4 regions of the Actinoplanes sp. NPDC051513 genome follow, and region 2 is predicted to be linked to each of the others. Evidence: riboswitches for the same ligand, from Rfam matches in the RefSeq annotation. Region 2 holds a riboswitch; each other region holds the start of a gene.
What was found. Region 2 has a riboswitch for cyclic di-AMP ahead of ACIA5D_RS10085 (transglycosylase family protein). Riboswitches for the same ligand answer to the same signal wherever they lie in the genome.

Region 1 (5,422 bases), on a different contig from region 2:
GACCGTGCGCATGGACGACGAGTTGAGCTGGCTGCGCTTGTGGCCGAGCGCGTCGATCTCGTCGAGGAACAGTACGCAGGGCGCGTGGCCGCGGGCCGACTGGAACAGGTCGTGCAGGTTGCGCTCGGAGCTGCCGACCCACATGTTCAGCACGTCGGTGATGGACAGCGAGATGAACGCGGCGCCCATCTCGCCGGCGACGGCCCGGGCCAGGAACGTCTTGCCGCAGCCGGGCGGGCCGTAGAGCAGCAGGCCGCCGCGCAGGCTCTTGCCGAAGAGGCTGCGCAGCTTGGGGTTGCGCAGCGGGCCGAGGAACGAGACCTCGAGGCGCTTCTTGACCTCCTGCATGCCGCCCACGTCGGCGAGGGTGATGGTGGAGCGCTCGACGTCGAAGGTGCGGTCGGCGTGGCCCTGCACGGGGTCGGGCTCGTCGTCGGCCTTGGCGAACCGCGGCGGCACGATGTCGCCGAGCTCCTGTTCCATGGCCGCCCAGTCGACGGTGTGGTCGCCCCTGGGCGGGTTGGTCGCCTCCGACGGCGGCGGGGCCGGTGGCGGGGGTGCCGGCTGCGGCGGGGCCGCGGGCCCGCCCAGCGCGTTGGCCATCAGCCGCCGGGCGGCCTCGTTGCCGGGCTCGCGGGCCAGCACCTGGGCCGCGTGTCCGATCGCCTCGGCGCCGCGGCCCGCCCCCACCAACAGCTCGGCCAGGTGAAGCCGGAGCGTCAGGTCGTCGGGCCGGGCCTCGACGGCTGCGCTCAAGCTGTCGATGAGGGGCGAGTCGCTCATGAGAGCAAATTATGCCCGCGCCTCCTGACAAGATCGCGGCCCGGTCACAGGGCCTCGTGGAAGAACGTGGTGATGTCCGTCGCCAGCAGCTCGGGCACCTCCAGCGCCGCGAAGTGCCCGCCGGACGGGAACTCCGTCCATTGCCGCACGTCGTGACGCAGGTCCACCAGGGGCCGCACCGGCTGGACGATGTCGTGCGGGAGCACCGCCACGCCGAGCGGAACCGGGCACGGGACCGGGCCGCTGCCGAGGCCGGTCTCCTTGATCAGGCGCGACGACGATCCGGCCGTGCCGGTGATCCAGTAGTGCATGACGTCGGTGAGAACCACCTCGTCGGGGATCGGGTGCGCCGGATCGGCCCACTGCGAAAATTTCTCGGCGAGGAAGGCGAGCTGGCCGACCGGGGAGTCGTTCAGCGCGTATGCGATGGTTTGCGGCGCCGCGGCGAAAAGCACCTGGTGCGGGTGCCGGTTGGCGGCCAGTTTTCGCGTTTTCTCGAGCCGCGCGGCGTCGAGCGGCGAAAGTGGCCCGTCGTAGGCGCCGCCGGTCGGCATGAAGTTGATGTGTACGCCGATCACATGCTTGGGGTCGGCGGCGGACACCAGGCGCGAGATGCCGGAGCCCCAGTCCCCGCCCTGGGCGCCGTACCGTTCGTACCCGAGCTCTGCCATGAGTTGCACCCAGGCTTGCGCCACCCGCTGCTGGCCCCATCCGCGTGAGCGGGTGGGCCCGGAGAAACCGAAGCCCGGAATCGCCGGGATCACGAGGTGGAAACGTGGCGTGAGCAGTGGGATCAGGTCGAGGAACTCGACGACCGAGCCGGGCCACCCGTGGGTGAGGATCAGCGGGATCGCGTCCGGCGACGCCGAGCGGATGTGCAGGAACCAGACGTTCTCGCCGTCGATCGTGGCCGTGAACTGCGGGTATGCGTTGAGCCGCGCCTCGTGGGCACGCCAGTCGAGCTTCTCCCAGGCGTGGGCGAGCTCCTGTACCCGGCTGAGCGGGATGCCGTAGTCCCAGCCGGCGCCGGGCAGCTCGTCGGGCCACCGGGTGCGGGCGAGCCGGTCGTTGAGGTCGTCGAGGTCCGCCTGCGGAACGTGGACGCGATATTCGTTCATGCCACTAACGTTAGTGTCGCTAACGTTAGAACGGCAAATGTTAGGTGTACGAATGTTAGGGTGGTCACGTGGAGGACGTGGAGCACTTGCCCAGCTGGCTGCTGACCCAGACCGCCGGGTACGCGGGACGTATGGTCAGCGCCCGGTTCGCCGACGTCGGCGCCCGCGGGTACCACTACCGCGTGCTCTCCTCGCTGGCCATGAAGGGCCCGGCCAGCCAGGCCGACCTCGGCCGGCGCGTCGGGATCCACCTCAGCGACATGGTCAAGGCGCTGAACGAGATGGCGGCCGCCGGCTTCATCCGGCGCGTGCCCAACCCGGACGACCGCCGCCGGAACATCATCATGATCACCGACCAGGGCCGCGCGCGCACCGAGCAGCTGGCCCGCCAGGCCGGCTCCATCCAGGACGAGCTGCTCGAGCCCCTCGACCGGGCGGAGCGCGAGCAGCTGACGACGCTGCTGACGAAGCTCTACCGGTATCACCGGATGCAGGAGTCCGCCCCGCCGCCGATGGAATGAGGGCCGCGCGGGCAAGACGAGTACACCTCGCCCTGGCTCGACGAGGGCTTCACCGACATGACCGACCTGTACTTCGGCAAGACCGGCGCCGGCTGCGGGATCACCCGGCAAATCCTCGGCCGGGAAGCTGACCAACACGAAAGGGGCCGCCGGATTTCGTCCGGCGACCCCTTTTCGCGTACGGAAGAAACTCAGCCCGGCCGCCGGTAGCCGGCGATCGGCCCCCGGTCGATCGTAGCCATCCGCACATGGTCACCCGTGTGCGGGGCGTGCACCACCATCCCGTCGCCGATGTAGATGGCGACATGATGAAGGCTCCCTGGGTAGTAGAAGACCAGGTCGCCCGGTTGCAGGTTGGCCCGGGACACCGCCTTGCCCTCGTTCCACTGGTCCTTCGTGTAGTGCTCGAGGTGCACACCCACGCTGGCCCACGCCGCCTTCGTCAGACCCGAGCAGTCGTAGCTGTTCGGACCCTCGGAACCGAAGACATAGGGCTTGCCGATGAGGTCGCAGGCTTTCTGCGCCGCACGGCCGCCCGCGTCGTTGTTGTAGGTGGCGGGGCACGGTCCGGTCTTGTACGGGCCGTCGGACTCGCCGGCCGCCCCGTACGCCTGGAGCCGCAGCTTCTGCAGGCCGTCGATCTTCTTCTGGATCGCGGTCTTCTGCTTGGCCAGGTCGGCATCGCGGGCCGCGATCGACTTGGTCAGCACGTCCAGGTCGGACTTCATGCCGGCGTACTTGTCGCGAAGTTTCGCGACGCCGGCGATCTGGTCCTGCTGGTGCCGCGCAAGCTGATCGAGATAGGTCAGCTTGGCGGTCAGCCCGGTGGGCGAACCGCTGACGATCATGGCGTTGAATGCGTTCGGCGCGCCCTGCATGTACGCGTCGACGGCCATTCCACGAACCTGAGACAGGGCGACGTCCACCTGCACCTGGAGCGGGGTGAGCTGCTTGGTGAGGTTCTTCAGCTGAGCCTGGTTCTTGAGCAGTTTGCCGTGCACGTCGTTGTACTGCTCGATGACCGGCTCGAGTTGGTTCCACTGCTTGTCGATCTCGGCCTCGACGCTGGCCGGAGACGGTGCTGCTTGCGCTACGGACGGGCCGGTGAGAACGATCCCGACCGCGGCGACGGCGCAGACCAGGCTGCGCAGAACTGCGGCGCGGCGCGCCCCAATCCGTTTCACGTAGGTGCGTTATCCCTTCTTCCCTAGCGCCGCCGACCGGGTTAGCTGACGGGTTCGGGCGGGAAGCGCGCCCGGCCGCAGGGGGACTGCGGCTTCACCCCGACTACTCGGGTCCCCGGTTCGCCGCACGCGGCGATTAGGCGGTGATCCGTCAGATCGGCCGGATGGACGATGGGGGGCTGCCGGACCGCCGACCACCGTACCCTCGATCATGTCGTTAACTGAAGTTGCCACGGCGGGGAAACTTCCTGCACGGCCTTCGCTACCCAGTGTGATCACAGTGGCCAGGCGTCCAGCGCCCGGTCGAGCCAGGGGACGACCAGGATCACCGTGGGTAGCACGAGCAGGGCAAGCGCCACGACCGCGACGCCCGCGTTGAGGGCCGTCGAGGGTCGCTGCGGGGCCGCAAGGCGGTCGAGCCGGCGCCGTTGCGAGTTTCGTTCGGGCACGACTTCCTCCGCCAGGGGGACGGCGTCGGTCAGCCGCTCCAGCGCGCCGCGCAGCGGCGCGGCGCCGACACGTTTTCTGGCGGCGTCGTCGGCCACCATCTCCAGAAGCACGTGTACGGCGTCCAGCGGCGCCCGGCTGCGCACGGGGCGGGGCACGGCGCGATAGAAGGCGGTGAACGACTCCATCACCATCTCGTGCCGGTGGCGCAGGTGGGTCTGCTCGTGGGCGAGGACGGCGTCGACCTGGTCGCGGTCGAGCAGCCGCAGGGCGCCGTCGCTGAGCACCACGCGCGCCTCCCGGCCCGGCACGCAGTAGGCGAGCGGCAAGTTTCCGGCGAGGACCCGGACGTTCCCGGCGTCGAGCTCCTGGCGCTGCTCGGCCCGGTCGAGCAGGTCGACGAGGAGGCGATGTTTCGCGCGGCGGGCGCGCGAGCGCCGCGAAACTCCCCACAGCGAGACGAGCAGCCGCAGCACGATGACCGCCGCCACGGCGAGGGCGCCGATCAGCGCGGCGGCGGTGACCGGTTTTCCGGAGCCGGCGGCGCGGGTCAGCTCCTCGGGGGCCGCGAGCACGACACCGAGCGCGGAGAGCACCGCGGCCAGGGTGATGGCCTGCCACAGCAGCACGGCGGCGGCGGGCGCCCGGTCGGGCCAGCGTGCCCGCGCGAGCAGGCCGGGCACGATCAGCGACAGGGTGAGCCCGAGCGCGCCGAGCAGCAGCGCCGTCATCCCTTACGGGCGGCTTCGATGGCGGCTTGCAGCGCATCCGGCGAAAGTTGCCCGACGAAATACGCGAGGGCGGCGTCGCGGTCGGGGGTGGCGCTGAGCGCGTCGAGCATGACGGACGCGGTCATCTCCTCGCGGGACTGCGCCGGGACGTACCGGTAGGCGCGGTCTGCTTTTTGCTGCACGACGACCGATTTCTTGGCCAGGCGGTCGAGCACGGTCATCACGGTCGTGTAGGCGAGGTCGCGGTCGCGACTCAGCGACTCGTGCACCTGCCGCACCGTGAGCGGTTCCGCGGCGTCCCACAGAACCGTCATGACCTCACGTTCCAGGTCTCCCAGCGCCATGTGTCCCACTCTACTGCACGGCGTCGTACTACACGTCGTAGTATCTACTACGAGACGTCGTAGAGGGGGGAACTCGCATGGACGTGCTCGACCTGACGCGGTTGCAGTTCGCGGTGGTGACGATCTACCACTACTTCTTCGTGCCGCTGTCGATCAGCCTCGCCGCGATCGCGGCCGGCCTGGAAATCACGTGGCTGCGCACGAAGAACGACAAGTTCCGTGATCTCACGAAGTTCGTCGGAAAACTTCTCATCGTCACGTTCGCGGTCGGCGTGGTCACCGGGCTCGTGCAGG
Region 2 (5,422 bases):
AGTAGGTGAGCTCGCGCGGCACCCGCTTGCTGACCTGGGTGCTCACCTCGCCACGCGGCATCGAATCGTGCACCACCTCGCGGAACGCGGCGGCGGTCTTGGTGAACGCGGCGATGCCGAGCCGCATGCCCTCGCGGATCTGGCCGCTCTGGATGCGCGACGTGGCGTCGGCGTCGCTGACCGGCCACAACTGTTTGACCAGGGTGGGCAGGTCGGCTCGACGATGCAGGTGGGGCGCGCCGCGGGCGGCCCAGACGGTGATCAGCCGCTCGTCGGCCGGATCGGCCGTGGTGCGGGCGGCCAGGGCGACCTGCTGGGAGCCAGGGCTGTATTCCTGCACGCCGAGATCGAGCAGCGGCAGGTCGGCGGGGCGCCGACCGGAGCGCTCGGCCAGGCCCAGGGCGGCCACTCGGTAGGCCATCACCTGTGCACGGTCGACGTTGACCATGGCAGCCTCCCGGATTCTCGGGAGCGCCCCTAGCGGGGCGCCTTTGTTCAGGTGCGACGACCGTACCGCCGGGCTGCGACATTTTTCAGTCGATCAAGACGGCTGCCGGGATGGCCGGTCATCATCTCCCAGGTGTCGAGGCTGCTCGGGCCGTGCGGGCCGACCTGGAGGATCGGGGCGTCGCCGGTCAGGGTGTAGCCGCAGCGACGGGCCACCGCGGTGCTCGCCGTGTTCGCGGGGTCGATCCGCAGCAGCAGGCGACTCAGTTTCAGGGTGCTTCCGGCGTACGCGGAAAGCAGTGACAATGAGCCCGACGCGAGCCCGAGGCGACGATGGCGCGCGCCCACCAGATAGCCCAGTTCGGCCTCTTTGAGGCCGGCGTCGATGCCGAAGAGCAGGACCTCGCCGAGGGGACGGCCACCGCGCTCGGTGATCGCGAGCTGGATGCGCTGACCGCTGGTGCGGCCGTGGTGGGCGCGTTTGAGGTAGGCGACGCCGGCCTCCATGTCGAAGGGCGAGGGCATCGGCGTCCAGCGGGCGATGCCGGGGTCGTCGAGGAGGTCGATCAGATCGACGAGATCGTCGGACCGCCACTCGCGCAGGACAAGGCCGTCCCCCGTCAACGTGATCGGGAAAGGAAGACGGCTGGCGGCCACGACTTGATCCTGCCCGAATGAACCCGGTTCAAGCCAGTCCGTCATGTTGCCACCCCGCGATCGATCGACGATGACCGAGGTGTGCTGCGTGGCGCGGAGGCCTAGGCCTACTTTGATCTCGTGGACGAGCACACTGCGTTGGTGACGCGGCGGGGCGAGAATTACGGCGGGCGGTCCCGTGAGGAGCGCGCGACGGATCGACGCGACCGGATCCTCGCGTCGGCGCTGCATCTGTTCGGCACGCACGACTACGACGACGTCACGGTCGCGGCGGTCTGCACCGGCGTCCGGGTCTCGAAAAGATATTTCTACGAACATTTCGTCGATCGGGAAGATCTGGTACGGGCGCTGCACCGGCAGCAGAACGCATGGCTACTCGCCGGAGTCTCCGAGGCTGCTCCCGAGGCGCCGGGCAGTCTCGAGGAGATGCTGCGGCCGGCGGTGCGCCGCTTGCTGGGCATGCTTCAGACCAATCCCGAGCGGGCGCAGGTCATCTACATCAACGCGCCGCGCATGGAGACGCGGCGGCGGGGCGTGCTCCGCGAGGACGCGCAGTTCCTGGCGGGCATGTTGCGGCGGGCGGGTGGTCGCCCCACCACCGAGATCCGGTACGAGCGATTGCTGCTCGCCCTGGTCGCGGGGCTGAGCGAGGTCATCATCGACTGGCTGTCGCGCGGCATGACCGACGACGTCGACGCCCTGGCCGACCATTTGACCGATTTCTGCACAGCCGTGCTGGCTCGCTTGGAAAGCTGACCGTCGCAGCGCCCCTCAGCTCTTGCGGGCGGCGATCTCCATGCCGGCGGCGCGCAGGCGGGTGACCAGGGCGTCGCCCAATGCCGTGGCCGGGGTGAGGACGCCGCCCTCGGACGGAGGCAGGGCGTCGCGATCGTGGGCGAGGGCGAGGGCTGACTCGCCGAGCATGACCGCGGTGGCCGCATAGCCGGGGTCGCCCTTGGCCCGGAACCGCGCCGCGTAGCGGGCGCCGGACGTCGTGGTGGCGAACAGGTCCATCGTGAAGTGGCCGTTCTCCCGGGCCTCCGCACTCGGGCCTTCGCCCGGCTTGGGCAGGATCTTGTCGAGGAGGAAGCGGGTCGGCGGTAGCGACAGGCCGACCATCAGCGCGCCGAGGCCGAGCCGGGTGCCGTGGGCGATCACCGGGGAGAGCGGGGAGGCGCCGACGCTCATCGTCTCGCGGTAGCGGAACGCCCGGCCGTACTCCCAGCCGCGCAGGGCGTTGCTGCGGCGCACCACCCGGGTGTTGTAGGAGGCCATGAAGAACGGCGCGAGCGTGCCGCGCAACCGGGGGTGCACGGCGGGACCGGACACGATGGCGGTGTCGTCCTGCCGGCCGAGATCGGGCTCGGCGGCGCGGTCGGGGCTCAGCGAGTAGGGGCTGGCGGCGACCCGGCGCAGCTTGCCGTCGTTCTTGACCACGTCGAGCTGGTGCCGCATCGAGTCGATCGTGCCGCCGCTGATCCCGCCGCGCAGGCTGGTGACGACCAGCGTGGTGTCGGTGAGCTCGCCGGCGCCGTCGGCCTTGACCTGCTGGTCGAGCACATGCACGCCGATGTCGGACGGGATCGAGTCGAAGCCGCAGGAGTGCACTATGCGGGCGCCGGTCGAGCGGGCGAGCTCGTGGTTGTCGTCGATGCTCGCCCGGGCGAACAACACCTCACCGGTGAGGTCGACGTAGTCGGTGCCGGCGGCGGCGCAGGCCCGCACGAGCGCTTTGCCGTATCTCGCATATGGCCCGACGGTGGTGACGACGACCCGGGTCGCGGCGGCCAACCGCTCGAGGGCAGGCACGTCGGTGGCGTCGGCCACCAGGACCGGCCAGTCGACGCCGAGACGCTGCTTGACCTCGGCGATCCTGGCCTCGGAGCGGCCGGCCAGGGCGACCCGCGTGCCGGCCGGCGCGTGCTCGGCCAGGTACTGCGCCACCAGCGCTCCGACGAAACCGGAGGCGCCATAGACGACGATGTCGTGATCGCGGGGGTGGTCGCTCATGGCAGCAGATTCTCCACCAGGTTTCCGGCGGCGGCCGGACAAGTTACCGATCGGTAATGCCAGAGCGTTACCAATCGGTCATTCTCGACATAAAGCAAGATCAAATAGGGCAATAGCTGAGAACAACGTCACCTTTCCCGGGCTGAGCTTGGGTGAATTCGCGGACCCGTGGTTACCGTCGGCCGGTCCCGCGATGCGGGCACCGCGGGTGGAACGCCGAGTCCCTGCCACCGCCCGCCGGACATTAACCCGTGGCAGGGAGCGGGGGACCCAAACGTTCCTCGGCGCGCGATGCGCGCGCCTCGGGGTGAAGCCGCAGGATGGCGGCCGGGCACCTCAGCCCGAACCCGACAGCTGACCTCGTAGGCGTGGAGGGTTCTCTGTCATGGCACAGATCCGCAAGCATGCCCGCACGCCGCGGGCGCGCAAGCACGCCCGTTTCGCGCTGGGCCTCACGGCCGTCGGCGTGGCGGGCACGGCCGCCCTGCTCGGCCCCGCTTCCCCCGCGCAGGCGTCCAGTGTGAACTGGGACGCGATCGCGCAGTGCGAGTCGGGCGGCAACTGGAGCATCAACACCGGCAACGGCTTCTACGGCGGGCTGCAGTTCACCCGCGGCACGTGGAAGGCCTACGGCGGCACGAAGTACGCCAGCACCGCGAACAAGGCGAGCAAGGCGGAGCAGATCCGCATCGCCGAGAAGGTGCTGGACGGCCAGGGCATCGGCGCGTGGCCGGTGTGCGGCAAGAAGGCCGGCTCGTCGAAGCACTACAAGGGCTCGAACACGAGCGGCTCCAAGTCGTCGTCGAAGTCGGCCCACAAGTCGAAGTCGACCACGCACAAGGCCACCAAGAAGGCCACCAAGAAGCCCACGACGTCGTCGCACAAGGTCACCCGCACCACGACCGCGAAGGCCACCGGCAAGACCTACGTCGTCCGCTCCGGCGACACGCTGTCGGCCATCGCCACGCGCAACCACGTCAAGGGCGGCTGGCACACCCTCTACCAGCTGAACGGCAACACCATCAGCAACCCCAACCTGATCTTCCCCGGTCAGCGGATCGCACTCTGATCCACTCGTAGCGACCCGGCCGCTCATCCCCCAGGGCGGCCGGGCCGCGCCCCACCGGCGACGAAGTGGCGGTTGTGCCACAGTGGCGGCATGGCCACCGACCCGCATCTCGAGCCGCACTGGGACCGCTCGGCGCTGATCACCATCGACATGCAGCGCGACTTCCTTTCCGATGGCCCGTTCGGGCTGGCCGGCACCACCGAGATCCTCCCCAACCTCACGAAGCTCACCGAGACGTTCCGGGCGACCGGACGGCCGATCGTCCACGTTGTCCGCCTCTATCCGGCCGACGGCCAGGACGTCGACCGCGTGCGGCGCACCCTCGTGCAGGGCGGCGCCGAATTCGCCCGGCCCGGCACGCCCGGCCGATTGCTTGCGCCGGGCCTGGCGCCGGCCGGCGACCTCGACGACAACCTCGACGACGAGGCCCTTCTGCGCGGCGAGCCGCAGCTGCTCGGCCCCGGCGAATACGCGCTCTACAAACCGCGCTGGGGCGCCTTCTATCGCACGCGGCTCGAGGAGCTCCTCGCCGCGCACAGCGTCGACACCCTCGTCTTCGCCGGCTGCAACCTGCCCAACTGCCCGCGCGCCAACATCATCGAGGCCCACGAGCGCGATTACCGCGTCGTGCTGGTCACCGACGCCGTGTCGCAAGCCAGCGACCAAGGTTTCCGCGAGGTCGCCGGCCTCGGCACCGTGCTCCGCACCACCGCCGAAGCCATCACGCCGACGGTCTGACGCCGCCTCGACCTCTTGGTGCGCCGTCCACGGGGCTCGCTGCCGCGCGAGGCCGAGCGGGCGGCCACGTCGAAGCCGAGCGGGGTGGCCACGTCGAAGCCGAGCGGGGTGGCCACGTCGAAGCCGAGCGGGCGGCCGCGTCAACGCCCCGGCGTGACGAACTCGGGCTGGTCGAGGACGCGGAGCCACGTGCCGTCGGGCTGCCGGCGCACCACCTGCGCGCGGGCGCCGGCGCCATCCTTGGGCGGGGTCGCGGTCAGCGCCAGGTCTCCGCTGATCAGCGTCGGCAGCGGCTGCTCGGGCTCGAAGGCCGGCATGTGCGGGAGCGCCTCTTCCCACAGTTTCTGGATCGCGGCGCGGCCCACGGTCTGCCGGCCGGGCGGATAGGCCATCACCGCGTCTTCCTCGTAGAGCAGGGCGAGACCCTCCGCGTCTTTCTCATTGGCGCGCTCGACGAACAGGCGGGTCAGGTCTTCTGGCTTACGAGCCTTCTCGCGTTCG
Region 3 (5,422 bases), 790 kb from region 2:
CGGCGGCCCGTTGCTCGATCCGGTCAGTCATGAATGATCAAGTACCCCGCGGAGCGAGCCCCTGAAACACGTCGCCGCCCCCGGGCGAACCCGGGGGCGGCGTACGAGATGTCGGTGTGCATGTCGCCTCGCGGCGAAAGGCACGATACGGCTCCAGCCGAACGGTATTCCGTAAAGGCAAAGGGTGAGGCCCGGGGACACTGGACACACCGACATCCGTTCACAACTGTCGGTCGCACCCCATGATTCCGTTAGCGGGTGTGACCCGCGCCACAGGAACGCTCAGTCGGCTTCGGCCGCCTTCTTGGCGCGGTCATAGGCCATCTGGAGGAAGTCCGAGACGGCCGTGGCGGTGAGCGCGGTGGCCGCCAGCCGGGTCAGCCGCGGAGCCAGGACCAGGCCGCCGGTGAGCCCGGTGGCGACCCAGAGGGCGAGGCAGAAGGGACACGTGATCAGCTCGCCGATCCCGTGCCGGACCGAGCTGCCCTGATCGCGTACCTCCTCGTTGAGCTCGGCGGCGCCGGCCGGCTCGGCGTACCGGGCGAACGGCGCCCGCAGCGGGCTGGCCACAGCGTCCTTGGCGAGCAGGCGGCTCAGCTTGTGCGTGGCGATTGAGATCAGCGCCACGTCCGCGATCCCGGGTCGCTGCGGCGCCGACCGGCCGGTGAGCTTCGCGGCACCGGCCAACGACGCGGCGAGGGCGCCGAAGGCGCCCATCGCGACCAGGTATCCGTCGAGCGGCCGGTGTTCGTGTGGGGCATAGGCGTCAGCGACGTGCGCCATCCGGTCGCGCAGGGTGTCGGTCATGGGGGTCCTCCTGCAAGCGGGCGGGCGAGCGGGCGGTCAGAAGTCCTGCGTCAGTCGGGCGGGGTCCACCTCGCGGCCCGGGAAGCGGGTCAGGTACTCGGTCTCCAGCTCGGCAGTGCGCCGGAAGTGGTTGTCGAGGGCCGCGCCGGGGCCGTGCCGGAGCGTGGACATCCGCGCGCGATAGAGGCTGGACAACTCCCGGAACAGGTCCTCGTCGTCAAGCGTGGCCGGGTCCACGCCGGTCCCGGTCTCGGCGTCCGCCATCGTGCACCTCCGTCGTGGTCATCACCTGGCAGAACGGTTGCCCGCGCCGACGGCGGGCAAACGTGCCGCCGGTACCCTCGTGTGCATGAAGGGGCTGTGGACGCCGGCGTGGATCGTGCGGCATGTCCTGGCGCTGGTCGCGATCGCGGGCTGCCTCGGGCTGGGGTGGTGGCAGTTCAGCCGGGCCAGTGGCGGCAACACGCTCAGTTGGGGCTACACCTTCGAATGGCCGGTGTTCGCGGCCTTCTTCGCCTTCCTCTGGTACCGCGAGGTCCAGCTGGCCCGCGAGCCTCCCGCCGAGGCGCCGGAGGAAAGGGACGAAGAGCCCGAGAAGCTCCCAGGCTCGCCTGTTACGGTCGGCCGGCCCGTGCGGGTCGCGGTCAGCAGGGCGCCCGCCGAAGACGACCCCGAGCTGGCCGCCTACAACGACTACCTCGCCTGGCTCGCAGCCCATCCCGGCGCCGGACCGGCCGACTACCCCGGTTACACCTCGACGAAATAGGACGTGGAACGTGCAGGGAGCGCTCACCCGCTATCGGATCATCGCGTGGATCGTCGGCGTCTGCCTGCTCACGCTCGTCCTGGTCGGCATGCCGCTGAAGTACCTCGCCGACAACGACACCGTGGTGGCGATCGTCGGCCCCGCGCACGGCTTCCTCTTCATGGTCTATCTGGTGCTGACCTTCGACCTGGCGCGCCGGGCGGGGTGGCCCTTCCTCCGCATGATCCTGGTGATGGCGGCCGGAACCATCCCCTTCCTCTCGTTCTGGGCCGAGCGTAAGGTCAGCCACGCGTGGGTTCCCGTGGAACCGGTGAAAAGTCCCATTTGATCGCGAGAATGACGCGCCGTCTTCGTCGAATGACAATGCGTTATCGGGATCAATCACGCATATCTGGCCTTTTCCTTAAATCCCGCGTAGAGACCTTGATTTTGTTTCGCGCATCGATAAGTTAATGCGGTTGGTTCGGTCCGCAGCCACATCCCTCGGTGGCGCCGGCCAACGCCGCCCAATCGGCGCGGTGTCCTCGCACGCCCTCCCCCGGAGCGAGCGCGGGCCCGAGTTGAGCCGGGGAACCGCGTTTCTGGGCTGAATCTGCGGAGCAGCAGGGCCTTCTTCCCGCCCACTGAACCGCCCGGATTTGGCGTCAGCTAACCCGGTAGGCGGCCGCAGCGGAAGAAAGGTCAGCAACCGGTGCCAACCCCCCGCACCAGGCTTCGGGCACTCATGGTCGCGGCGATGGCGATCGCGATCACCGGATCCGTGGCGACCGCGGCACACGCGGCGCCGTCCGAGACCGAGCTCAAGAAGCAGATCGAGACCGCCTCGAACCAGCTCGAGGACATCACCGAGTCGTACAACAAGCTCAAGATCGACCTGACCAAGACGGCGAACGACCAGAAGACCCTCCAGGCCTCGCTCGCGCCCGCCAAGGCGAAGCTCGTGGTGGCCGAGGCACAGGTCGAGACCATCGCCTCCCAGGCCTACATGCAGGGCCGGGTGGGGCCGATGAGCGCGCTGCTGGGCAACGAGCAGGGCGGCCTGGTCGAGAAGATGAGCCTCCTCGAGATGATCAACCGCGCCAATCAGCGGGACATCAACGACTTCACCGAGACCACGCAGAACTTCGCCGACCGGCAGGCGGCCCTGAAGACCACTCAGGCCAAGCAGGCGGCGCAGCTCAAGGCGATGGACGCCCGGAAGAAGACGATCGAGGCGAACATCAAGAAGCTGCGCGCCATGCGTGTGCAGGCGTACGGCAGCGCGACCGAGACCGGCGTCGCGGGAGCGGCCGGCCCGGCGCCCGCCATCTCCGGCAAGGCGGGCATCGCCGTCGACTTCGCGTACACGCAGGCGAACAAGCCGGCCTACTACGGGTACGGCGACGCGGGCCCCAACACGTTCGACTGCTCGGGCCTGACCATGGCCGCCTGGTCCAAGGCCGGCAAGTCGCTGCCGCACAACGCGGCCGCGCAGTACAGCGCCACCGCCCGGATCAGCAAGTCGCAACTGCAGCCGGGCGACCTGGTGTTCTACCGCAGCCTCGGGCACGTCGGCCTGTACGTCGGCGGCGGCATGATCATCGACGCGTCACGCGAGGGCGAGCCGGTCAAGAAGAGGACGATCAACATCATGACCCCGTACGGCTACGGACGGGTCAAGTAACAACCGCGGAACCAAGAAGGCCGGTACCCAATGGGGTACCGGCCTTTCGCGTAGGGAAATCCGGGGGAAGTGCGAAGATCAGGCGGCCTGCAGGCCCTCGGCCCGGGCCAGCTCGCGCAGCCGGCCGAGCGCCTGGATCTCGAGCTGGCGGATGCGCTCGCGGCTGAGCGAGAAGCGCGAGGCCACCTCGGTCAGCGAGTGCTCCCGGCCGTCCTCGAGGCCGTACCGCGCCCGCATGATGCCGGCCGACCGGTCGTCGAGGTGGTTGAGCAGACCCTCGATGCGCTGGCGCTCCAGGGCAGTCAGCACGATCTCTTCCGGCGAGGGTGCGTCGCTGTCGGCCACCAGGTCGCCGAGGTTGGTGTCGCCGTCGTCGCCGACGGGCGTGTCGAGGGAGACGGTGTCCTGAGCCCAGCGGGTGAGCTCGTTGACCCGCTCGACCGTCACGCCGAGCGCCTTCGCGATCTGGTCGGGCTCGGGGTCGGCGCCGAGCTCGCGGACGAGCTGGCGGGTGACGTTGCGCATCCGGTTGACGTCTTCGACCAGGTGCACGGGGAGGCGCACGGTGCGCTCCTGCTGGGCGATGGCCCGGCTGATCGCCTGGCGCACCCACCACGTCGCGTACGTCGAGAACTTGTAGCCGCGCTCGTAATCGAACTTCTCGACCGCGCGGACCAGGCCGGTGTTGCCCTCCTGGATCAGGTCGAGCATCGGCATGCCGGAGCGCACGTAGCGCCGGGCGATCGACACGACCAGTCGCAGGTTGGCCCGGATGAACAGGTCCTTCGCCCGCTGACCTTCGTGGACGATCCGCTCGAGCTCCTCGCGGCTCACGCCACGCGGCGTCTCGCCCTCGTCGAGCAGGAACTCCGCGTAGAGGCCCGCTTCGATCTGCTTGGAAAGATCGACTTCCTCGGCTGCGCTCAGCAGTGGCGTCCGGGAGATTTCGTGCAGGTAGACGCCGACAAGGTCACGCTCCTCGGCGACCTGGTCGGTCCGCATCACGGTGTTCTTCTCCACGTTGCCCACGGTCCCCTCATTGCGTTCACTACTTACCCCGTTACGGGCAAACCCTGTGTTCATCAGTTCCTCCCCGTAACGTCCGCAGTTCGTACCTTGCGGTTACTGGCATCTACACAACAAATGACTGCTCGCACTGATTCCGGCTGGTGGATCGAAAGTGTCACGAACGCCTGGGTGATTGCTGAGAGCCGCATGCGATGTTCCTGAAGGGGGCTCGTGGCACAGCATTCGCGCGCCGCCGCCGCTGTCGGTCGCGCAGCAGAACGCTTACCCGCGTTGGTCTCAATGACACCATCGGCCCCCCACCTGTCGCAGCGACGGGCATCACCACCGACCTTGGGACGTCCATCACTACCCAGTACGGCCGTCCGGCTTCCTGGGTTCACGTGCAGCATCGACAGCTTCGCGACCGGCTTGAACCAAAAGCCTCATCAAAAAGATCCCGAGGCGCGGTGCCGAACGGGACCACCTGCCACAATGCGGCACGACCCGCCGTAGTTCACTCGCCCGCACGGGTGACGCCCGTGCAGGTGACGGCGTATTTGGTAACTATTGGCGACCACCTGGCCATCCTCCGGTGAGCGTGACGAAAACCACACCGTCCCGGGCGGATGAACGGGCAGCATGATCCCCATGACGAACGGGCGCACGGTCTTCGTTACGGGCGGCGCGGGCGGGCTGGGAACGGCCACGGTGAGTGCCTTCCTGGCGGACGGGTGGCGGGTTGTCGCGCCCGTGCGGCCGGGCCGGAAGGGGCTTCCGGAGGGCGCGATCACGGTCGAGGCCGACCTGACCGATGAGACGGACATCACTGCCGCGATGTCCGTCGCGGCGGGCGATCCGGGGGCGCCGCTGCGGGCGGTGGTCAATCTGGCCGGCGCGTACGGCGGGAGCGGGCTCGTCGCGGACGCCCCCGTCGCCGAGTTCGAGGGGCTGCTGGCGCGCAACCTCCGGCCGACCTATCTGGTCACCCGGGCCGCGCTGCCCTACCTGGTAGCGGCCGGTGGTGGCGGGATCGTGTGCGTGTCGTCGCGGGCCGCGGTGGCGCCGTGGCCGGGCGCGGCCGGCTACATCACCGCGAAGGCGGCGGTGCTGGCGTTCGCGGGGGCGGTCGCCGTCGAGTACAAGAAGCAGAACGTGCGCTGCAACACGATCCTGCCCAG
Region 4 (5,422 bases), on a different contig from region 2:
AGAAGGGTTACGGCCGTGGCTGACGACGAGCGGATCCCCACGATCATCGCGGACAACGCGCACATCATCTACCGCATCCACGGCTCGGTCTCGGCGGCGCAGAACTCGCCGGTGAGCAGCTTCAAGCGGCTGGTCACCCGCACCAAGAGCGCCGCGGTGCGCGAGGTGCACGCGGTCAAGGGCGCCAGCTTCGTGGCCTACAAGGGCGAGGCCATCGGGCTGATCGGCACCAACGGCTCGGGCAAGTCGACCCTGCTGCGGGCGATCGCCGGGCTGCTGCCGGTGGAGCCGGGCGGCGCGATCTACGCGGCCGGCCAGCCCTCGCTGCTCGGCGTGAACGCGGCGCTGATGAACGACCTCTCCGGCGAGCGCAACGTGACGCTCGGCTGCCTGGCCATGGGCATGACCCCGGCCGAGGTGAAAGGGCAGGTCAAGGACATCATCGAGTTCTCCGGCATCAACGAGCGGGGCGACTTCAGCTCGCTGCCGATGCGGACGTACTCGTCCGGCATGGGCGCCCGGCTGCGCTTCGCGATCGCCGCGGCCAAGAGGCACGACGTGCTGCTCATCGACGAAGCACTGGCCACCGGCGACGCGAAGTTCCGCAAGCGCAGCGAGCAGCGGGTCCGTGACCTGCGCGAGGAGGCCGGCACGGTCTTCCTGGTCAGCCACAGCGAGCAGTCGATCCGGGACACCTGCGAGCGCAGCATCTGGCTCGAGGGCGGCGTGATCAAGGCGGACGGCCCGACCGAGGACGTGCTGAAGGAGTACGAGACCTTCGTGAAGAAATGAGGTCTCGTACTCCTCCAGTCCAGCTATCTGACCGATAGATGCACGTGGTTGGTGTGGTCGCTCGACGGGTCGCCGTTGCCACCCGAGTACGACTTCCAGCCGCTCGAAGGCAGCCAGATGCGCCGGAACCAGATCACGTAGAGCACGCCGATCTTGCTCGAGTTGTTGATGAAGTAGTTCGCCAGGTTGTTCCCGTACGTCTTGCTGCTGCCGGTCGCCACCCCGCCGAACCCACCCTTGTCGGCCGCGAAGTCGCAGGCCCGGCCCTTCGGATGCTCGCCGCTGTTCTGCTCGCGGAAGCAGTGCACGTAGTGGGTGAAGCCGGCCGCCTGGGCCTGCTGCATGGCGTGCAGCATGCGCTGGGTGATGCGGCCACCGCTGGTCGGGTCGTCCACCATGCCGCTGCCACCCTGGAACGCGGACGCGCCCTTGCTGCTGCCGCCGTCGCTCGGCTGCGGGTCGTCCTGCCCGGCGTTGGCCGCCTTCAGCGCGCTCTCGGCCTGTGCCTTGCGCTTGGCCATCACGTTGACCTGCTTCTGCTGGTCACGGATGGTGGCCTCGATCGCGAGCTTCGCCTGGGCCTGGCCGTCGCGGGTGGCCTGGAGTTCGCCGAGAACGGCCTTCTCCTTGACCGCGACCGTCTGCAGCGTCTCGGCCCGGTCCAGGAATCCGCCCGCCGAGCCCGCGGTGAGCAGCGCGCTCATCGGCCCGAGCCGGCCGCTCTTGTACGACTGCTGGATGATCTGGTCGAACGCCTTCTGCCGGGGTCCTAGGTCGGCGTCCAGCTGCTTGAGCTGGGCGGTCAGCCCGGCCTGGCGCTTCTTCGAGGCGGCCAGCGCGTCCTTGGCCTCGAGGTAGCCCTTGGAGGCCGCCTCGACCTGCTCGATCACGGACTTGGAGCCGCCCTCGCCGTCGTCGCCGGTGTCACCCGGGGCCGCGGTGGCCGGGCCCGCGACCGCGATGGCCAGACCGCAGGCGGCCACCAGCATGGCGAGCATCGCCGCTAATCGCCGGCGGACAGTAATGTGCCGCACAAACTGTTCCTTCCGTCGGCCGCCGACCGAGTTAGCTGACGGGTTCGGGACGGAAGTTCCCTACCACGCCTCGTCTTGCGACTCGGCGCGGATTCACCCCAATGGAACTCATGGTTCCCCGGCTCGCCGAAAGGCGATTAGGCGGCGGCCCCCGGGCGGGGACCGTGACCGACCATACCCATGATATCGATTGATCGACAGATCTCGCACTCTGCGCCATTGCCCGATAACCGCCGGTCACTTTCTTACGGAACGTCGCCGAAGGATTACCGAATTTGCGTTTCCTGGGTCCTGAAGTGTTCAGCGACCTCGGGTAAACTCACCCGCGGCTCTGCCGCCGAAGGCGCCGCCCCCGAGGCGCCGGCAGGCCGCCGCCCAATCGCCGCGAGGCGAGCCGGGGACCCATGGTTACTTGGGGTGTATCCGCGCTGAGTCGCAAGACGAGGCGTGGTAGGGATCGCTTCCGTCCCGAACCCGTCAGCTAACCCGGTCGGCGGTAACCCGGAAGGAACCTGGATGACCGTACGCCCCCGTCGCCGGTGGCTGACCCTGGCCCTGGCGCCGCTCGTGGCTGTCTCGTTCTTTGCGGCACCCGCCGCGCCCGCGAGCGCCGATCCCGACGACTCGTCGTCGTCCTCGTCGGCTCAGCCCGACGAAAAGGGTGACGAGATCGAGTCGAACTCCACCCTCAACGACATCCTCGAGTCGTCGAACCGCAAGTTCGTACAGGCGAAGGCCGCGGTCGCGAAGTCGACCACGACCCAGAAGAAGCTGGCCGTCGAGATCAACCTGGCCGAGGCCAAGCGCGACGCGCTGATTCCCGAGGTCAACGCCATCGCATCGCAGCAGTACCGCACCGGCCACCTCGGCGCCGCGAGCTTCCTGCTCGGCAGCCAGGGGTCGGACGACTTCCTCGCCAAGGCGGTCTCGCTCGAGGAGATCAACACCCTGCACGACCGGAAGTTGCACGAGCTGAACGCGGCGATCGACGAGGTCACGGCGAAGAAGAGCGCGCTCGACGCCGAGGTGAAGCAGCAGCAGACCAACCTGGTCGCGATGAAGAAGCAGAAGGACGCGGCCGACAAGGCGCTCGCGCTGGTCGGCGGCAAGAACCTCACCGGCGGCTTCGTCGACGCCGTGTCCAAGGAGGCGGCGCCCGCCCCGCGCAACTCCGACGGCGGTTTCTCGCCGGAGAAATGCACGGTGAACGATCCGACCACGAGTGGTTGCATCACCGCCCGTACATTGCACATGTACCAAGAGGTGAAGAAGGCGGGCTTCAATCGCTTCGTCGGTTGTCACCGCAACGGCGGCCCGTTCGAGCACCCGAAGGGCCGGGCCTGCGACTGGTCGTTGCAGAAGAGCGGATTCTCGGTCGCGCACAACACCGACATGAAGAACTACGGCAACGACCTCATGGCGTTCCTGGTGCGTAACGCCGATCGGCTGGGCATCTACTACGTCATCTGGTTCCAGCAGATCTGGTTCCCGGCGACGGGCTGGAAGTCCTATCACGGCGCGAGCACTCACAAGGACCACGTACACGTCTCGATGCTTTAACGGCCCCGCCGAAGAAGGCCCCCGCGGCATTCCCGCGGGGGCCTTTTCAATATCGGTCAGTCCTGCGGCGCCCGGCGCACCGGAGCGCGCCCGGCCGGCTGGGTCGGCGACGGGCCGACCGGGCCCGCCGGCGGGATCGGCACGGTCACCGGCTTCACCTGGGTCACCTCGATCTCCTTGCCGTGGTGGCTCAGCACGAGGCGGGCCGAGCCGCCGCCGTTGCGCAGCGAGTACGTCACGTCGTCGGCCGTCACGTTCACCCGCAGCCGCAGGCCGCGCCAGAGCATCGAGAACTCCAGGTTGCCGATCCGGCTGGGCAGGCGCGGCGCGAACGACAGCTGACCGTTGAAGTCGCGCATGCCGCCGAGGCCGGCGACCAGCGAGATCCACGTGCCGGCCAGCGACGCGACGTGCACGCCGTCCCGCGAGTTCTGGTGCAGGTCGTGCAGGTCCATCAGCGCGGCCTCGCCCAGGTAGTCGTGGGCGAGCTCGAGGTGGCCGGTCTCAGCGGCCAGGATGGCCTGGATGCACGCCGACAGCGACGAGTCCCGGACGGTCCGAGCGTCGTAGTAGGCGAAGTTGCGCTGCTTCTCCTCCGGCGTGAACGCGTCGCCGCGAATGAACATCGCCATCACCAGGTCGGCCTGCTTGACCACCTGCTTGCGGTACAGGTCGAAGTACGGGTAGTTCAGCAGCAGCGGGTACGCCTCCGGCGGCGTGTTCTCGAAGTCCCACTCCTGGAGCCGGGTGAAGCCCTCCGACTGCTGGTGCACCTGAAGCTCCCGGTCGTACGGGATGTGCACGGCCGCCGCCGCGTCCCGCCAGGAGGCCATCTCCTCGTCGTCCACGCCGAGCTGGCGGGCCAGGTCGGGGTGGCGCTTGGCCGCCTCGACCGCGCTGAACATGTTCTGCTGGGCCATCAGGTTGGTGTAGATGTTGTCGTCCACAACGGCCGTGTACTCGTCGGGGCCCGTCACGCCGTCGATGTGGAAGCGGCCGTGCCGGTCGTGGTGGCCCAGCGAGCGCCACAGCCGGGCGGTCTCGATCAGCAGCTCGAGGCCGACCTCGCGCTCGAAGTCGTAGTCGCCGGTGGCCTGCACGTAGCGGCGGACCGCGTCGGCGATGTCGGCGCCGATGTGGAATCCGGCGGTGCCGGCCGGCCAGTACGCCGAGCATTCCTGCCCGCGGATGGTGCGCCACGGGAAGGCCGCGCCCTGCAGGCCGAGCGTCTGCGCGCGCTCCCGGGCCAGGTCGAGCGTCGAGTGCCGCCAGCGCAGCACGTCGGCCGCCGCGGCCGGCTGGGTGTAGGTGAGCGCCGGCAGCACGAACGTCTCGGCGTCCCAGAAGGTGTGCCCGTCGTAGCCGGGGCCGGAGAGGCCCTTGGAGCCGATCGGGCGCTGCTCGGCCCGGGCGCCGGCCTGGAGTGTGTGGAACAGGCCGAAGCGGACCGCCTGCTGCACCTCGGGGTCGCCCTCGACCTTGACGTCGGAGTGGTCCCAGAAAGCGTCCAGGTATTCCTGCTGGGCCTCGACGAGGCCCTCCCAGCCGTCCAGCCGAGCGCTGGCGAGCGCGGCGCCCACCTGGTCGCGGATGGCGGGCAGCGAGCGGCTCCCGGACCAGCCGTACGCGGCGAGCTTGACCACGCGTAGCTTCTGGCCCGGCTCGAGCTTGGTGGCGACCGTGGTGCGCAGCCAGTCGGGGTGGCCCTCGGTGGTGATGGCGTGCTTGCCGGGCGCCTCGACGAGGTGTTCCATGGCCGCGGCCATCCGCAGGTCGCTGGCCTTGGTGCGGTGCACCAGCAGGCCACCGGTGCGCTGCTCGAGCATCTCCTCGGCCTGCAGCGGGTGGTCGAGCACGGCCGCGACCCGCGGGTCCTTGCTCATCGGCGGCAGCTGCTCGTTGGCGACCAGCTCGGACTGCAGGATCAGCCGGCAGGAGGCGTCGAGCGGCTCCACCTCGTACAGGAAGGCGACCACGGCGCGCTGGGTGAACGAGACCAGGCGCACGGTGCGTACGCGGATGGCCTGGCCGGACGG

Region 1: another riboswitch for cyclic di-AMP. It lies ahead of ACIA5D_RS09335 (NlpC/P60 family protein); the one in region 2 lies ahead of ACIA5D_RS10085 (transglycosylase family protein).
Region 3: another riboswitch for cyclic di-AMP. It lies ahead of ACIA5D_RS13925 (NlpC/P60 family protein); the one in region 2 lies ahead of ACIA5D_RS10085 (transglycosylase family protein).
Region 4: another riboswitch for cyclic di-AMP. It lies ahead of ACIA5D_RS30180 (coiled-coil domain-containing protein); the one in region 2 lies ahead of ACIA5D_RS10085 (transglycosylase family protein).

The regions. Positions count from the first base shown of each region.
Region 1 covers NZ_JBITDW010000002.1:866,816-872,237, reverse strand. Annotated here, with positions in the region: gene ACIA5D_RS09350 (AAA family ATPase) at 1-783, opposite strand, end outside; gene ACIA5D_RS09345 (epoxide hydrolase family protein) at 828-1,901, opposite strand; gene ACIA5D_RS09340 (MarR family winged helix-turn-helix transcriptional regulator) at 1,970-2,422, shown strand; gene ACIA5D_RS09335 (NlpC/P60 family protein) at 2,614-3,606, opposite strand; cyclic di-AMP (ydaO/yuaA leader) riboswitch at 3,621-3,759, opposite strand; gene ACIA5D_RS09330 (M56 family metallopeptidase) at 3,882-4,784, opposite strand; gene ACIA5D_RS09325 (BlaI/MecI/CopY family transcriptional regulator) at 4,781-5,128, opposite strand; gene ACIA5D_RS09320 (cytochrome ubiquinol oxidase subunit I) at 5,206-5,422, shown strand, end outside.
Region 2 covers NZ_JBITDW010000003.1:32,574-37,995, reverse strand. Annotated here, with positions in the region: gene ACIA5D_RS10105 (DNA glycosylase AlkZ-like family protein) at 1-448, opposite strand, end outside; gene ACIA5D_RS10100 (GNAT family N-acetyltransferase) at 496-1,104, opposite strand; gene ACIA5D_RS10095 (TetR/AcrR family transcriptional regulator) at 1,225-1,860, shown strand; gene ACIA5D_RS10090 (saccharopine dehydrogenase family protein) at 1,876-3,114, opposite strand; cyclic di-AMP (ydaO/yuaA leader) riboswitch at 3,319-3,498, shown strand; gene ACIA5D_RS10085 (transglycosylase family protein) at 3,500-4,183, shown strand; gene ACIA5D_RS10080 (cysteine hydrolase family protein) at 4,274-4,921, shown strand; gene ACIA5D_RS10075 (YybH family protein) at 5,062-5,422, opposite strand, start outside.
Region 3 covers NZ_JBITDW010000003.1:817,787-823,208, reverse strand. Annotated here, with positions in the region: gene ACIA5D_RS13950 (hypothetical protein) at 1-31, opposite strand, end outside; gene ACIA5D_RS13945 (DUF1360 domain-containing protein) at 283-807, opposite strand; gene ACIA5D_RS13940 (DUF6158 family protein) at 844-1,071, opposite strand; gene ACIA5D_RS13935 (hypothetical protein) at 1,157-1,573, shown strand; gene ACIA5D_RS13930 (DUF3817 domain-containing protein) at 1,584-1,901, shown strand; cyclic di-AMP (ydaO/yuaA leader) riboswitch at 2,116-2,254, shown strand; gene ACIA5D_RS13925 (NlpC/P60 family protein) at 2,310-3,236, shown strand; gene ACIA5D_RS13920 (RNA polymerase sigma factor RpoD/SigA) at 3,315-4,319, opposite strand; gene ACIA5D_RS13915 (SDR family NAD(P)-dependent oxidoreductase) at 4,893-5,422, shown strand, end outside.
Region 4 covers NZ_JBITDW010000010.1:220,651-226,072, reverse strand. Annotated here, with positions in the region: gene ACIA5D_RS30190 (ABC transporter permease) at 1-23, shown strand, start outside; gene ACIA5D_RS30185 (ABC transporter ATP-binding protein) at 16-792, shown strand; gene ACIA5D_RS30180 (coiled-coil domain-containing protein) at 816-1,790, opposite strand; cyclic di-AMP (ydaO/yuaA leader) riboswitch at 1,831-1,980, opposite strand; cyclic di-AMP (ydaO/yuaA leader) riboswitch at 2,189-2,339, shown strand; gene ACIA5D_RS30175 (coiled-coil domain-containing protein) at 2,343-3,386, shown strand; gene ACIA5D_RS30170 (glycoside hydrolase family 65 protein) at 3,443-5,422, opposite strand, start outside.